DNA from 4 places in the Methylobacterium sp. WL69 genome. Region 1 is predicted to be linked to each of the others. Evidence: riboswitches for the same ligand, from Rfam matches in the RefSeq annotation. Region 1 holds a riboswitch; each other region holds the start of a gene.
What was found. Region 1 has a riboswitch for cobalamin ahead of FV218_RS16745 (TonB-dependent siderophore receptor). Riboswitches for the same ligand answer to the same signal wherever they lie in the genome.
Positions count from the first base shown of each region.

Region 2: it holds a riboswitch for cobalamin, as region 1 does, so the genes downstream of both, FV218_RS13815 (class I SAM-dependent methyltransferase) here and FV218_RS16745 (TonB-dependent siderophore receptor) in region 1, are expected to answer to the same signal.
Region 3: it holds a riboswitch for cobalamin, as region 1 does, so the genes downstream of both, FV218_RS00370 (TonB-dependent receptor) here and FV218_RS16745 (TonB-dependent siderophore receptor) in region 1, are expected to answer to the same signal.
Region 4: it holds a riboswitch for cobalamin, as region 1 does, so the genes downstream of both, FV218_RS00430 (TonB-dependent receptor) here and FV218_RS16745 (TonB-dependent siderophore receptor) in region 1, are expected to answer to the same signal.

Region 1 covers NZ_VRUZ01000071.1:5,194-8,979, forward strand. The annotation lists gene FV218_RS16730 (serine hydrolase domain-containing protein) at 1-349, shown strand, start outside; gene FV218_RS16735 (DUF2147 domain-containing protein) at 439-1,041, opposite strand; gene FV218_RS16740 (hypothetical protein) at 1,316-1,525, opposite strand; cobalamin riboswitch at 1,997-2,199, shown strand; gene FV218_RS16745 (TonB-dependent siderophore receptor) at 2,517-3,786, shown strand, end outside.
Region 2 covers NZ_VRUZ01000047.1:17,627-21,412, forward strand. The annotation lists gene FV218_RS13810 (TonB-dependent receptor) at 1-709, opposite strand, end outside; gene FV218_RS13815 (class I SAM-dependent methyltransferase) at 709-1,548, opposite strand; cobalamin riboswitch at 1,654-1,867, opposite strand; gene purE (5-(carboxyamino)imidazole ribonucleotide mutase) at 2,082-2,579, shown strand; gene FV218_RS13825 (5-(carboxyamino)imidazole ribonucleotide synthase) at 2,576-3,685, shown strand; gene FV218_RS13830 (heme-binding protein) at 3,705-3,786, shown strand, end outside.
Region 3 covers NZ_VRUZ01000001.1:72,023-75,808, forward strand. The annotation lists gene FV218_RS00365 (CusA/CzcA family heavy metal efflux RND transporter) at 1-1,197, shown strand, start outside; cobalamin riboswitch at 1,249-1,461, shown strand; gene FV218_RS00370 (TonB-dependent receptor) at 1,609-3,561, shown strand; gene FV218_RS00375 (ABC transporter substrate-binding protein) at 3,645-3,786, shown strand, end outside.
Region 4 covers NZ_VRUZ01000001.1:85,270-89,055, forward strand. The annotation lists gene FV218_RS00420 (thioredoxin family protein) at 1-270, shown strand, start outside; gene FV218_RS00425 (cytochrome c biogenesis protein CcdA) at 277-996, shown strand; cobalamin riboswitch at 1,402-1,602, shown strand; gene FV218_RS00430 (TonB-dependent receptor) at 1,825-3,786, shown strand, end outside.

The DNA.
Region 1 (3,786 bases):
ACGCGGGGAACTCGACGGCGTGCGGCTCCTGGGGCGCAAGACCGTCGCGCTCATGCTCGCGAACCACCTCGACGGCGATCTTGCCGCCATGGGCCAGCCGCGCTTCTCCGAGACGGCCTACACGGGCATCGGCTTCGGCCTCGGCTTCTCTGTGATGCTCGATCCGGCCCGGGCGCAGATCGTCGGGACACCGGGCGAAGCCGCCTGGGGCGGGCTCGCCAGCACCGCGTTCTGGGTCGACCCGGCCGAGGACCTCGCGGTGGTTCTCCTGGCCCAGCTCATCCCGTCCTCGGCCCTGCCGATCCGGCGCGAATTGCGGGTGCTGACCTACGCGGCCCTGGTGGACTGATCCAGATCCGAAAAAGCCGGTTCCGCGGGGCGAAGCCGGCTCGAATCTGTCCGCCTGACCTTGTCGCCCGATCCGGACGACGCGAGAGCCTACTCCGCGGCGGGCGCCGCGGGCGCGGCGCCGGGGGCTGCGGCCGGCTTTGCTCCGGGCTTCGGAGCCGCGGCCTTGGGGGCCCATTCCGCATCGGACCGGGGTCCGCCCGGCTGGTTCGTCGCCGCCGTGAGCTGGCCCGGAACGACGTCGTTGACCTTGCTCCAGGTCTGCGATCCGCACAGGAAGCCGAGCATGCAGCCGCGCACAGACAGCTCGGTGGGCTGATCGGCCCACATGGTCACGTCGTAGAACTTGCCCTCGTCGGCATTGTAGATCTTGCCGGCGTAGCGCGCATCAGCATCCGGCTTCAGGCCCATGATGAGCTGGTGACCGAGCGACGGGCGGGCCTGCTTCTTGGTGTCGGGATTCTTGAAATCGACGCGGGGCTGGCCCTTGTCGTTCAGGGGCACCTTCAACCAGACGACGTAGCCGCACAGGTTGGTGTTCTGCGGGCCGCACTTCTCGACACGGATGCGGGCACGGCCATCCTCTGTGAGGTAGGTCCCGGTCGCGTCGTTGGGCGTGGCGGCCAGGGCGGACCCGGGCAGCGCGGCCAGGGTCAGGCCGGCCAGAGCGGCGAGGGTCGATCGGTCGATCATGCGTTGGGTATCCTCAAACTTCGAAAACCTGCCGGGGGGCGCCATGAAGCCGATGCCGTGCCGACCCGCCGGAGCCGCCTGAAGGAGCGCCACCGGGCCGCACGCGGTCGTCGCCCCGTGCCGTGATGCTTCGCCATCGGATGCGAAGGTGACCGGATCATGACCGCCGCGCATCACCGCCGCGGGAATCCGGCTCCCGCGACTCCGGCCCGGTCCCGAACGCAAAAAGCCGGTGCTCTCGCACCGGCTCCAGGCTGCGTGAGGGAGAACGCGCCTATTCGGCGGCGGTCATCTCGGCGGTGAAGTGACCGCACCAATCCTTGGAGGCCACCACCGGCCACAGGCCCGGGGACTTCGGCTCGGGCTGGCTCACGGGCGGGTTGAAGCGGCACAGACCCGCGTCGCCGGCCGCCACGCCGCCGTTGAGCTTGTGGTCGTCGAAGAAGCGGCAGCTCTCGCAGGCGGCGCTGTGGTTGCTCGGCATCGTGTCTCTCCCGGTCGGATGGGCAGCCCAGCTGCCCGCTCCGTTCTGAATTAGAATAACTCTAATCAGAGGTCAATCACCGATTCCATGTTCGTTCGGTTCCCGTTGCAGGGACCCCCTTCAGGATCGCCGACCGGATGCACGGTGGCAGTCCGAAGCTCATTGATGCCCGTGGGATCGGCCGCAGGCCTGACGATCGCGCAGGCCGATCACATCGTGGTCGTGGCGGACGCCTGCTCGTCGACAGCGGCAGGCCGACGGAGCTTGCGTCGTGGGGTGACCGCTACAACGACCTGTGGTCCGCTTACCGTGACACGACCCATTGGCGCCTCCAGGACCGGCTGGCTGCCGATGCCGGAAACGGTTCCGTCCCCTGAGACCCTGTGCCAACGAGCGCCTTGCGTGGCAGCCGTGTCTCCGAGCCCGTGCAGAGGCCTTGCCGCGCTCGGGTTGACGGGATGTCCGGCCCCGGCCTAGCTTGAGGGCGACGGTTCCTCCCCGGAGGATCAAAAGGGAACGCGGTGAGGGGCTTTGCTCCGATGCCGTGGCTGCCCCCGCAACTGTAAGCGGCGAGCCCATCATCAACACGTCACTGGACCCGCGAGGATCTGGGAAGACGATGAGAGGGCGATGACCCGCGAGCCAGGAGACCTGCCGTCAGTCGTGGTCACACGCGAAACGCATCGGGCGGGGTGTCCTGGTGGGTGTCGAGGCGTCCGCCGTGGGCGGAGTGCATCGGCCCAGTTCGCGGTGACGTGCCACATCGCGCCTTCGCGCGCGCACGCCGTTTCCGCATGTGCCTGCCCGCGCCACCGCCCCAACTGCCCGTCGACCGTGATCGCGTGCCGCTTCCCAGCGGCCATGGCGTTCGCGCGTCGCAGCACGGTCAAGCGATGCCGGGACAAAGCGATTGTAACATTATAACATTCGTTTTAGGTGTCGTCGGAGCGTCGGTGCGAGCGACGCGTACCCTCGGACTGTCCTCACCCTTATGTCGTTCTTCCCGCGTTCCGCCCTGCCCTCCCTCCGTCCCGGTCACGGGGGCATCGGGGCAAGCTTTCTCGTTCTCGCGCCCCTTGTCGTTCTTGCGCCCCTCGCCGCTTCGGCACAGGAGCCCGCCGTCACCCTCGACACCCTGTCGGTGGCGGGCTCCGGCGTCGCGCCCACCGGACTGAACCTGCGTAACGTGGATCGCGGCGCCAGCCGCCTCGGCCTCACGCCCCTGGAGACGCCCGCCAGCGTCGATGTGATCTCAGGCGAGACCGCACGCCGACGCGGCCAGAACACCGTCGCCGAGGCCGTGACCGAGAACGCCACGGGCATCACCACCGTGGCGGCCCCCGGCAACGGCAACGGCGCCTTCACGGCCCGCGGGTTCGCCGGCCCGAACTCGATCCAGCAGCTCTACGACGGCACGCGCCTCTACGTGGGGGCCGGCACCGTCACCTTCCCGTTCGACACCTGGAACGTCGAGCGCATCGAGGTCCTGCGCGGCCCGGCCTCGGTGCTCTACGGCGACGGGGCCATCGGCGGCGTCGTCAACGTGGTGACGAAGAAGCCGGTGTTCACGCCCCTCAACGAGGCCCGCGCGGCGGTCGGGTCCGATGGCCTCGCCCGCCTCGCCCTGGATTCCGGCGGTCCCATCGGCGAGGCCCTGGCATACCGCTTCAACATCAGCGGCAACCGCTCCGGCGGCTGGATGCAGCCCGACGGAGACTTTCGCAACCTCGCGGTCTCGGGCGCCCTGACCCTGCAGGCGGCCCCCGACCTCGCCTTCACCCTGAGCCATGACCTCGGCTATCAGGAGCCGGCCCGCTACTGGGGCACGCCGCTCGTCAACGGTCGGATCCTCGATTCCATCCGGTTCAACAACTACAACGTCCGCGACGCCAAGATCTTCTGGACGGACAACTGGACCCAGCTCAAGACCGAGTGGAGCCCGAGCGCTGACATCACCGTGCGCAACACCGCCTACCGGCTCCAGAGCCGGCGCCAGTGGCTCGACGTCGAGCAATATGCGTTCAACCGCTCCACCGGCCGCATCGACCGCTCGGACTACCTCGAGATCTACCATCAGCAGGAGCAGGTCGGGAACCGCCTCGACGCCACGGTCCGGGGCACCGTGTTCGGGTTCCGCAACGAGTTCCTGGCCGGGTTCGACGTCAATCACATCGCCTTCCGGCACACCAACAACTTCTCGTCCGAAGGCGGCGGCCTCACCACGAGCGTGGACCCGCTCACCTACGACCCCGGCCTGTTTC
Region 2 (3,786 bases), on a different contig from region 1:
GGTTCGGGTCGATCTGGAGGCCGAGCGCCCCGGTGATGCCCATGCGGTTCCACTGGGTGTTGGCCATGCGGCCGCCCCCCGTCCCGGCGAAGTAGTCGTCCCGCTGCGCCCCCGACACGCCGAGATAGTAGTCGATGGGGCCCGCCGTGCCGCCGGTCTGGGCGCGGCCCTGTCCGAGTCCCCAGACGCCGCCGATGCCCTCCACCAGGGTGCCGGGCGCCGTGCGGCCGGTCTTCAGGATGACGTTGATGACGCCGCCGATGTTCTGACTGCCGTAGATCACCGAAGAGGGCCCGCGCACGATCTCGATGCGCTCCACGTCGGCGATGGACAGCTTCGACAGGTTGGCGGTGCCGGCGCGCCGGCCGTTCATGAGGACGAGGACCTGGCTCTTGAAGTCCTTGCCCTGTCCGTCCGTGGCGCCGCCGCGGATGTTGATGGAGGTCTGGCCCGGCGTCCATTCCGAGAAGAAGCCCACGGCGTTCTCGGCGAGGAGGTCGGTGATGGATTTGGCCGTCGAGGTCTCGATCATCGCCCGGTCGATGACCTGGACGGTGCCGGCGATCTCGGAGCGCGGCTCGGGCCGGCCGGTGGCGGTGACCACGAGCTGGTCCAGGGTGACCGCCTGCTCGCCCTGCGCTTGGGCGAAGGACATGAGGGCGGTCCCGCCGAGGCCGGCGAGGACGAGGCGGGAGACGACGCGCACCATCACGAATGGGTCCTCCACACGAGGACGGCGGAGGTCCGGGCGACGGAGAGGCGATGGCCGTCGGCGACGGGCACGGCCCGGGCGGCGAGGTGGTCCCGCAACTCGGGTCTACGCGGATCGTCCGGCGGCCAGCCGAGGCGGTCGGCCAGCGAGCGCGCCGTCCGCGCCACGTCGGCGACGACGGCCGTGAAGGTCCAGGCGGCCTCGGCGACGATGGCCGGCCGCTCGGCCGCCGACAGGCCGCGCAGGACGATGTCGACGCCGGGCGTCTCGTCCTCGCCGTGCCAGGCCTGCGGCAGACAGCCGGCGAGGCAGATGCCGCGGGGACCGTGCTGGGCCGGAACAACCCAGACCACGCTGCGGCGCGCCCATGTGCGGCAGCGCGCCAGGAAGGCCGCCGGTTCGGTGAGGGGTGCCGGCATGTTGGCGGCGAGCACCGTGTCGGCGCAGGCGGCGGGCAGGCCCGCCTCCTTCCAGCCGCCGCGGACGAGGCGGGGGGCGGGATCGAGGGCCTGCAGACGGCTTTGCATCACGGGGGCGGGCTCGACGACGCTCCAGGCCCGGCCCGGCACCCGCAGGTGTGCGCCGAGCTGGCCGCCGCCGGCCCCGATGTCGAGGAGGTCGCCGAGGTTCGGCACGGCGGCGCGGATCAGGGGGGCGACGCGGGCGACGTAGTCGGAGGTGTCGATGCCGGCGGCGTAGCGTTCGAGGGGGTCGACGCCGTCGGGCTCGGGCGAAGCGCCGCCCGATCCCGGCGGCGGCCCATGGTCGAAGCCTTGGGATTCGAAGCCTTGGGATTCATTGAGCCGGTTCGCCCCGGCGGCAGAGAATGGTGTCATCATCGGTCCTTCCCCGAACCTTGCGGGGCTGCCGATGAGGGGGCGCAGGCGCGCGCGGACGGGATGCCGCGCAAGGCATGCAACCCGTCAGGACACCCCGCCCACGAGATACGTTTCAGTCGAGGCAGGTCTCCTGGCTCGCGGGTCGGTGCCATCCGTCTGGTCTTCCCGGTGATGTCTCACCAGTGACGCTGATCGACGGGCGGCTCGCCGCTTACAGTTGCGGGGACAGCTTCGGCCTTGGTGCTCGCGCACCGCACCGAATTCCCTCTTCGCTCACCGTCTTGTGACGGCGAGAACCTTGACTGGCATTCAAGTGCTGGCGCGACCCCGTCGATGTCAACGGGTATGACGGGATCGGGCGCGGATAACCGCGATCGAGGGGCGACCGTGGCCGTTGAGCGACGATGGCTGGGGGGCGGTGAACCCGATGGGCCGGCGCCGCCTTGCGGCTCGGACGCGGCGCTTGTATGCGGCTGGATTGGGGAGCCGCGGGCTTCCCGCCCCCTGACTCCGAGAGGGATGGGACGACGATGGCGGGAGCCAATCCGGTCGCGATCATCATGGGCAGCCAGTCCGACTGGGCGACCATGCGCCATGCCGCCGAGACCCTCGACGCCCTCGGCGTCGCCCACACCGACCGCATCGTCTCGGCCCACCGCACGCCCGACCGCCTCGTCGCCTTCGCCAAGGGCGCCAAGGCCGAGGGCTTCCAGGTGGTCATCGCCGGCGCCGGCGGGGCCGCGCACCTGCCCGGCATGACCGCCGCCATGACCCCCCTCCCCGTCCTCGGCGTGCCCGTGGAATCGAAGGCCCTGTCCGGCCAGGACAGCCTGCTGTCCATCGTGCAGATGCCGGCCGGCATCCCCGTCGGTACCCTCGCCATCGGCCGGGCCGGCGCCGTCAACGCGGCGCTCCTGGCCGCCGCCATCCTGGCGCTCACCGATCCGGCCCTCGCCGGCCGCCTCGAAGCCTGGCGCGCCGCGCAGACCGCGAGCGTCGCCGACCATCCGCAAAGCGACCTCCCTTGACCGCCACACCAGAAGTCCAGCCCGGCTCCACCCTCGGTATCGTCGGCGGCGGCCAGCTCGGCCGCATGATCGCCCTGGCGGCCGCCAATTACGGCCTGAAGGTCCACGTCTTCGCCCCCGACGACGACAGCCCGGCCTTCGACGTCTGCGCCATGCGGACCGTGGCGGCCTACGACGACGTCGAAGCCCTGACGCGCTTCGCCGCCGGCGTCGATGTCGTGACCTACGAGTTCGAGAACATCCCGGCCGCCGCCGCCGAGGCGCTCGCCGCCAAGGCCCCCCTCCGCCCCAATGCCGGGGCCCTGGCCACGACGCAGGACCGGCTCGCGGAAAAGACCTTCATCAACGACCTCGGCATCGAGACCGCCCCGTTCCGCATCGTCGATACGCCCGACGACCTCGTGCGGGCCCTCGACGCCATCGGCCGGCCCGCGATCCTGAAGACGAGGCGCTTCGGCTACGACGGCAAGGGCCAGCGCATGATCCGGGCGGAGGGCGACGTCGACGCCGCCGCGATCCTGGCCGAGTTCGACGGCGCCCCCTGCATCCTCGAGGGCTTCGTGCCGTTCGAGACGGAGATCTCCGTGGTGGCCGCCCGCGGCCCCGACGGGGCGTTCGCCGCCTACGAGCCCTGCGCCAACGAGCACCGCGACCACATCCTCGCCGTCACCCGCGTGCCCGCCCCCGGCATCGCGCCGCAGACCGAGGCCGCCGCCATCGGCATGGCCCGGCGCATCGCCGAGGCTCTGGACTATGTGGGCGTCCTCGCCGTCGAGATGTTCCTGGTGCCGCAGGGCGACGGCCCGGCCCGGGTGGTGGTCAACGAGATCGCCCCGCGGGTCCACAATTCCGGCCACTGGACCATCGAGGGCGCCATCACCTCGCAATTCGCCCAGCATGTCCGCGCCGTCTGCGGCTGGCCGCTCGGCGACCCCGCCCGCGTCGGCGGCATGGCTGTCGAGATGCACAACCTCATCGGCGACGAGGTGTCGGACTGGGCCGGCCTCCTGGCCCAGTCGAGCGCGCACCTGCACCTCTACGGCAAGGGCGAGGCCCGGCCCGGCCGCAAGATGGGCCACGTCACCCGCCTTCTTCCGAAAACCTGATCGTCTCGCGAGCGTCCTCATGACCGACCTCAGCCTTGCCGCCGCCCAGACCCTCGTCGCCAAGGCCCTGGAGGCCGGACGCGCCCACGGCCTGAAGCCCC
Region 3 (3,786 bases), on a different contig from region 1:
ATCCGCGCCCGCATCGACATGCTCTCGACCGGCATCCGTACGCCGGTCGGGATCAAGGTGCTGGGGACGGACCTTTCCGAGATGGAGAAGGTCGCCCGCCAGGTCGAGGCGGTGGTGAAGGCGGTGCCGGGCACGTCGAGCGCCTACGCCGAACGGGTGCAGGGCGGCTACTTCCTCGACATCACCCCCGACCGCGAGGCGCTGGGCCGGTACGGGCTGACCGTCGGCGACGTGCAGGACGTGATCGGGATGGCGCTCGGCGGCGAGAGCGTCACCAACACCGTCGAGGGCCGCGAGCGCTACACCGTCAACGTACGCTACCCGCGCGCCTTCCGCTCCGACCCGCGCTCCATCGCCTCCGAGGTTCAGGTGCCGATCCCGGGTGGGGGCACGGTACCGCTCGGTGAGGTCGCCAAGGTTCAGTTGAACCGTGGCCCGACCCAGATCCGGACCGAGAACGGGCAACTCGCGGTCTTCATCTACGTCGACGTCGCCGGTCGCGACCTCGGGGGCTACGTCGCCGAGGCGCGGGCGGCGGTCGCCAAAGAGGTGAGCCTGCCGCAGGGTACCCTCGTGCAGTGGAGCGGTCAGGTCGAGTACCTCGACCGGGCGACGGCCCGGCTCAAGGTCGTGGTGCCGCTGACGCTGCTGATCGTGTTCCTGCTGCTGTACCTCAACTTCCGTCGACTGACCGAGACCCTGATCGTGATGCTGTCGCTGCCGTTCGCGCTCGTCGGCGGGGTCTGGCTGATGTGGTGGATGGGCTTCAACCTGTCGGTGGCGGTGGCCGTCGGCTTCATAGCACTGGCAGGCGTCGCGGCCGAGACCGGGGTGATCATGCTGGTCTACCTCGATCATGCGCTGGCCGAGATCCGGGCCGGATGCGACCGCGCCGGACGGGCACTCACCCGTGCCGACCTGCGGAGGGCCATCATGATCGGCGCGGTGGAGCGGGTGCGTCCGAAGATGATGACGGTGGTCGCCATCATGGCCGGGCTCCTGCCGATCCTGTGGAGCACCGGATCGGGCTCTGAGGTTATGCAGCGGATCGCGGTCCCCATGATCGGCGGCATGGTCTCGTCGACCGTCCTGACCCTCGTGGTAATCCCTGCGGTCTACGGCCTGGTGAAGGGCTGGGGACTGCCGCGGTCCGAACCGAATGCCATCGACCCCGAGGCCCGACTTGTAACGTTATGAACACACAGGGCGGAAAACCCCGAAGCGACATTGACGCTGGGCCATTCCCTCAGGTCCTGTATGTCCGACGGTTCCTCCCCGGAGGATCAAAAGGGAACGCGGTGAGGATGAGGTCCGAAAGGGCCTTCCCGAAGCCGCGGCTGCCCCCGCAACTGTAAGCGGCGAGCCCATCATCAACACGTCACTGGGTCTTCGGGCCTGGGAAGACGATGAGAGGGCGGTGACCCGCGAGCCAGGAGACCTGCCGTCAGTCGTGGTCACACGCGAAACGCATCGGGCGGGGTGTCCTGATGGGTGTCGAGGCGCCCGGCTGCCCTAACGGCAGGCAAGCGCCCAGGCCTCGTTCGCGGTGACGTGCCACAGACGTCGCCCGAGGCTTGTCCCGTGTCCTTTCCTTCCCGAACCGCGTGCTTGCGCACGCTCGCGCTCGCCTGCGCCGCCCTTTCCGGTCCCGTGCTCGCGCAACAGGCCGCCGCCCCCTTCGCCGATGTCCCGCGCGGGGCCGAGGCGGCCGTCACGCTCTCCGAGCTTTCCGTCTCCGCCACCGGCGTGCCGACGCCCGTCGACCAGGTCGGATCAAGCGTCACCGTGCTCACCGCCGCCACCCTGGAGGCCCAGCAGCGCCGCACCGTCCCGGATGCCCTCCAGCAGGTACCGGGCCTCAACGTCGTGCAGACCGGCGGCCCGGGCGGTCAGACCTCGGTGTTCATTCGCGGCTCGAACTCGAACCACGTGAAGGTGCTCATCGACGGCATCGACGCGACCGACCCGTCGAACCCGAACGGCTCCTTCGACTTCGGGCAACTCCTGACCGACGACCTCTCCCGCATCGAGGTGCTCAGGGGTCCCCAGAGCGGCCTCTATGGCAGCGACGCCATTGGAGGCGCGGTCTCCTTCACGACGAAGCGTGGCGAGGGACCGGCCAGGGCCACCGCGCGGATCGAGGGCGGCTCGTTCGGTACCTTCAACCAAAGCGGCAGGATCAGCGGGTCGGAGGACGGCTTCGACTATTCGGTCTCGATCCAGCACTTCCGTGCGGCCGCGACGCCGGTGACGCCGCCGAACCTCGTCCCGCTCGGCCGGGCGATCCATCCGAATTTTTACGACAACGAGACCGTCTCGGCGAAGTTCGGCTACCAGTTCACCGACACCTTCCGCATCAACTCGGTGACGCGCTTCATCAATTCCCGCCTCCTGTTCACCGGCACCGACTTCAGCACCTTCCCGGCCTTCCCGGCGGCGTTCCGGAGTGCCGCCGACGTGCAGCAGGTCTTCACCCGCAACGAGGCCGAATGGACGCCGTTCGCCGGCTTCCACAACCTCTTCGCCATCAACTACTCGAACCTGTTCAACAGACAGCAGGGCCCCCTAGACCCCCTTGCCACGCCGGACGCGACAACGGGCCTGGGCGAGCGCACGCGCTACGAGTACCGCGGGGACTACCAGCTCTCGCCCGGCAATCTGATCCTGTTCGGGGCGCAGCGTGACGACGAGAGCCTGTCGACCACCGACCCGAGCCCGTTCGGGGCCGGCAACCTGCGGGCGAGGAACGGCAACACGGCCGGCTACGGGGAGGTGCAGCTAACGCCCTTCGAGCGGGCGGCGTTCGTGGCCAACATCCGCCACGACGAGAACGACGCGTTCGGGCCGGCCACCACTTTCCGCGTCGCGCCGAGCTACATTCTGCCCTTCACCGAGACCCGGATCAAAGGTAGCGTCGGCACCGGCTTCAAGGCGCCGACCCTGAGCCAGCTGTTCCAGAGCTTCCCGGCCTCGAACTTCTTCGCCAACCCGAACCTCAGGCCTGAGGAGAGCCTCGGCTACGACGCCGGCATCGAGCAGCCCCTGGGGGACCGCGTCCTCGTCGGCGCGACTTACTACGCCAACGACTTCAAGAACCTCATCACCTCGAACGCGACGTTCACCTCGAACGAGAACGTCGGCCGGGCCGAATCGTACGGGGCGGAAGCCTTCGTCGCTGTCCGGTTCTCCGATACCCTTACGGGCCGGGTCGACTACACCAACACGGTGACCAAGAACGAGATCACCAACCAGGAGCTCCTGCGACGGCCCCGCCACAAGGGCAGCGCGACAGCCTTTTGGACCCCCCTCCCGGGCCTGACCGTCAGCGGGACCGTGATCGTGCTCGGCCACTTCGTCGACGGCAACCGCGACTTCTCGGTGGCCCGGCTCAAGAACCCGGGCTTTACCCTGGTCAACTTCGCGGTGAACTACGACGTCAGCGAGACGGTGAGCGTGTTTGGGCGGGTCGATAACCTATTCGACCGCCGCTACGAGAACCCCACCGGCTTCCTCGGGGCAGGCCTCGCCGTGTACGGCGGCGTCCGCCTGACCGCGTTTTGAGACCGCCGATGGCACGACGGTCCGGCTTCGCGGTCCTAACGGCGATGCTGGCGGTCAGCCAAATCTGGTCGATTGCCGCTGGGATGGCCGCCCCGGCATCCGGGGGACCCCGGCACGTCGTCTCGATGAACCTCTGCGCGGACGAGCTCGTCCTTCGGCTTGCCGACCGCGATCAGGTCGCCGCCGTGACCTACCTCGCCCATGACCCACGCGGCTCGACCGTCG
Region 4 (3,786 bases), on a different contig from region 1:
GGCAAGCCGATCCTCGTGCACATCACCGCCCCGTGGTGCACGACCTGCGCTGCCCAGAAGCCGATCCTGTCGAAGCTTGAGGCCGACCCGAAGTTCAAGGACCTGCAGGTGTTCGACGTCGACTTCGACAGCCGCAAGGACGTGGTCAAGAAGTTCGGCGCGACGATGCAGAGCACGCTCATCACCTACAAGGGCGAGAAGGAAACCGGCCGCTCGGCCGGCGAGACCAAGCCCGAGGCGATCTCGTCGCTCCTCGACAAGGCGATCTGAGCCGTCATGGTCACGAGCCTGGGCCTCGCCTTCCTCGCCGGCATCCTCTCGGTGCTGTCACCCTGCGTGCTGCCATTGCTGCCGCTGGTGCTCGGCGCGGCGGCGTCGGAGCACAGGCTCGGCCCGGCGGCGCTCGCCGCCGGCCTCGCCCTGTCCTTCGTGGTCATCGGCTTGTTCGTGGCGACCGTGGGGTTCGCCATCGGCCTCGATGCCGGCATCTTCCGGACCGGCGCGGCCGTCATGCTGATCCTGGTCGGCTTGGTCCTGATGGTCCCGGCGGCCCAGACGCGGCTCGCTGTGGCCGCCGGTCCGGTGAGCAACTGGACGGAGAGCCGGTTCGGCGGCTTCTCGACCGCCGGCCTGCTCGGCCAGTTCGGCGTCGGGATGCTCCTTGGCGCGGTCTGGAGCCCCTGCGTCGGACCGACCCTCGGGGCGGCCTCGCTGCTCGCCTCCCAGGGTCGCGACCTTGGCGTGGTCGCGCTCACCATGCTCCTGTTCGGCCTTGGCGCAGCCCTGCCGCTGCTCCTGCTCGGCACGTTGTCGCGAGAGGTGTTGATGCGCTGGCGCGACCGGATAATGGGGCTGGGAAAAGGGTTGAAGGCTGCGCTCGGTCTCATCCTCGTGACCACTGGCCTGATGATCGCTTCGGGCTACGACAAGGCGGCCGAGACCGTCTTGGTCAACGCCTCACCGGCCTGGCTGACCAACCTCACCACCAGGCTCTGAACGGCACCGGCTGGGACCACCCTCGGCTTGGTGGCCACGGGGTCCTGCCGCCGGGCGTAGGCCTTGCGACCGTGGGCCTCAAGAAGGCCCTTCGACTTCTCATCGTGTCCGGTAGTCCCCCCGTTACCGAGAAAACCATCGTACGGGTCTTGTGAGACGTGGCCCGGGAAGGACGACCGGTGGCCTCAGATGCTGGCACCGGGTGTCCGCTCGACGACCGTCTAACGGACACCCGGGAATGACCGGGTTGGGTGGATTTCCGCCGGTCCGCTCTCAAGCAGCAAACGTTCGAAGCAGGCGTTACGCGGTCACTCCAAGCGAGCGCTCCCAAGGGTTCGCTTGTCACCTACCGAGCACACGGACCTGGAAAGTCTCGAACCGGCATTGACGCTGTGTCGCCTGATGAGGCTCCTTGTGCCTGACGGTTCCTCCTCGGAGGATCAAAAGGGAACGCGGTGAGGGCTTGGCCCGATGCCGCGGCTGCCCCCGCAACTGTAAGCGGCGAGCCCATCATCAACACGTCACTGGATCTGCGAGGATCTGGGAAGACGATGAGAGGGCGGTGACCCGCGAGCCAGGAGACCTGCCGTCAGTCGTGGTCACACGCGAAACGCATCGGGCGGGGTGTCCTGGTGGGTGTCGAGGCGTTCGCATGTCGCGGGCGGACCGGCGTCTTCGCGGTGACGTGCCACAGACGTCGCCCGAGGTCCTATGTCGCCCGTTCGTTCACGGCCCGCCTACCAAGCCCTTCTGCTCGCTTCCTGCGCCAGCCTCGTACCCTACGGCGCTCAGGCTCAACGAGCCTCTTCCCAGGCAGCAGAAGCCAATCTGGCGGAACTCTCAGTGACGGCGGAGGCGCCAGCCACCAATACGACCGGGCCTGCCGCGAGCGCAGGGTACGTCGGCGGTGTCACTGGCATCGGCGGTAGCCTCAGAACTGTCGATGCGGCGAGCGCTGGAGTGATTTCAGGCGCGCAGATCAACAGCCGCCCGATCACCCGACCCGGCGAGGTTCTGGAGAGCGTGCCGGGCCTGATCGTTACCCAGCATTCTGGGGAGGGGAAGGCCAACCAGTTCTTCCTGCGCGGGTTCAACCTCGACCACGGCACCGACATCGCCATCTCGGTCGACGGCATGCCGGTGAACATGCGGACCCATGCCCATGGGCAGGGCTACGCCGACCTCAACTTCCTCATCCCCGAACTTGTCGGCGCCGTCGAGTTCCACAAGGGGCCGTACTTCGTCCGCGACGGCGACTTCGCCTCGGCCGGGTCGGTGCGGATCGATTACCTCGACAAGGTGGACCGTAACCTCGCCCTGACCTCGTTCGGCTCCTTCGGTTTCAAGCGAGCGTTGACCATCGCCTCCACGCCGCTCGGCCAGGGCACCCTCCTCGTGGCCGGCGAGGCCCAGACCTATGACGGTCCGTGGGACGTGCCGGACCGCCTACGCAAACTCAACGGCGTCGTCCGCTACAGCCAGGGCACGGCGCTGGACGGGTTCTCGCTCACCGGAATGGCCTACTGGGCCAAGTGGAACGCCACCAACCAGATCCCGGAGCGGGCGGTCTCGGAGGGCATCATCGGGCGCTTCGGCACCCTGAACCCGACCGATGGCGGCGATACCGGCCGCTTCTCACTCTCCGGGCGCTGGAGCCAGACCAGCGACATCGGGATCACGCGGGCCAACGCCTACCTCATCCGCTACCAGATGAACCTGTTCAACGACTTCACCTACTTCCTCAACGACCCGGTGAACGGCGACCAGTTCCGCCAGCGCGACAGCCGGGTACTCGGCGGCGGCGAGGTCGGCCATACCTTCCAGGGCGACCTGTTCGGGATGCCGATGGAGAACGAGATCGGCGTCCAGACCCGAACGGACTCGATCCGGGTGGGTCTGTTCAACACCACGAACCGGCAGTATCGCTCGACCGTCCTCGACGACCGCGTGCTGGAGGCGAGCGGGGCGTTCTACTACGAGAACCGGCTACGCTGGACCGACTGGCTCCGCACCAGCGTCGGCTTCCGGGCGGATACCTACTACGCCGACGTCGTATCCGACACGGCGGCAAACTCCGGCAAGGCGCGCGATAGCATCGTCAACCCGAAGCTCGGCCTGGTGCTCGGTCCCTGGTTCGATACCGAGTTGTTCGTGAATTACGGCGGCGGCTTCCACTCGAACGACGCTCGCGGCGTGACCGCCACCGTCGATCCGGCAAGCCCGCTGTTCAACATCAGCCGCTCGCCCTTCCTGGTGCCCTCGACGGGGTCCGAGATCGGCCTGCGCAACCGCAGCATCGCCGGCCTGGAGACGGCGGTGACACTGTTCCAACTCGACTTCGCCTCCGAGAACCTGTTCCAGGGCGACACCGGCACCACCGAGCCGAGCCGCCCCACGCGGCGCTTCGGCGTCGAGTGGACCAACCGCTACGCGGTCACGCCTTGGCTTTCGCTGGAGGGGGACCTGACGGTCACCAACGCCCGCTTTGCGGACCGGGACCCTGCCGGCAACCGGGTGCCCGAGGCCCCGACCACCATCGCGTCGGCCGGATTCAATTTTGGCGAGGGCTTGGGCTGGTTCGGCTCGATGCGGTTTCGGTACTTTGGGCCGCGCCCCCTGATCGAGGACAACTCGGTCCGCTCCAAGCCGACCGCGCTGCTCAACGGCCGCGTCGGCTACAATTTCGAGAACGGGGTCAGCCTCTCCCTCGACGTCCTCAACCTCACCAACGCCAAGGCCGACCAGATCACCTACTTCTACACCTCGCGCCTACCCGGCGAGGGAGCGGAC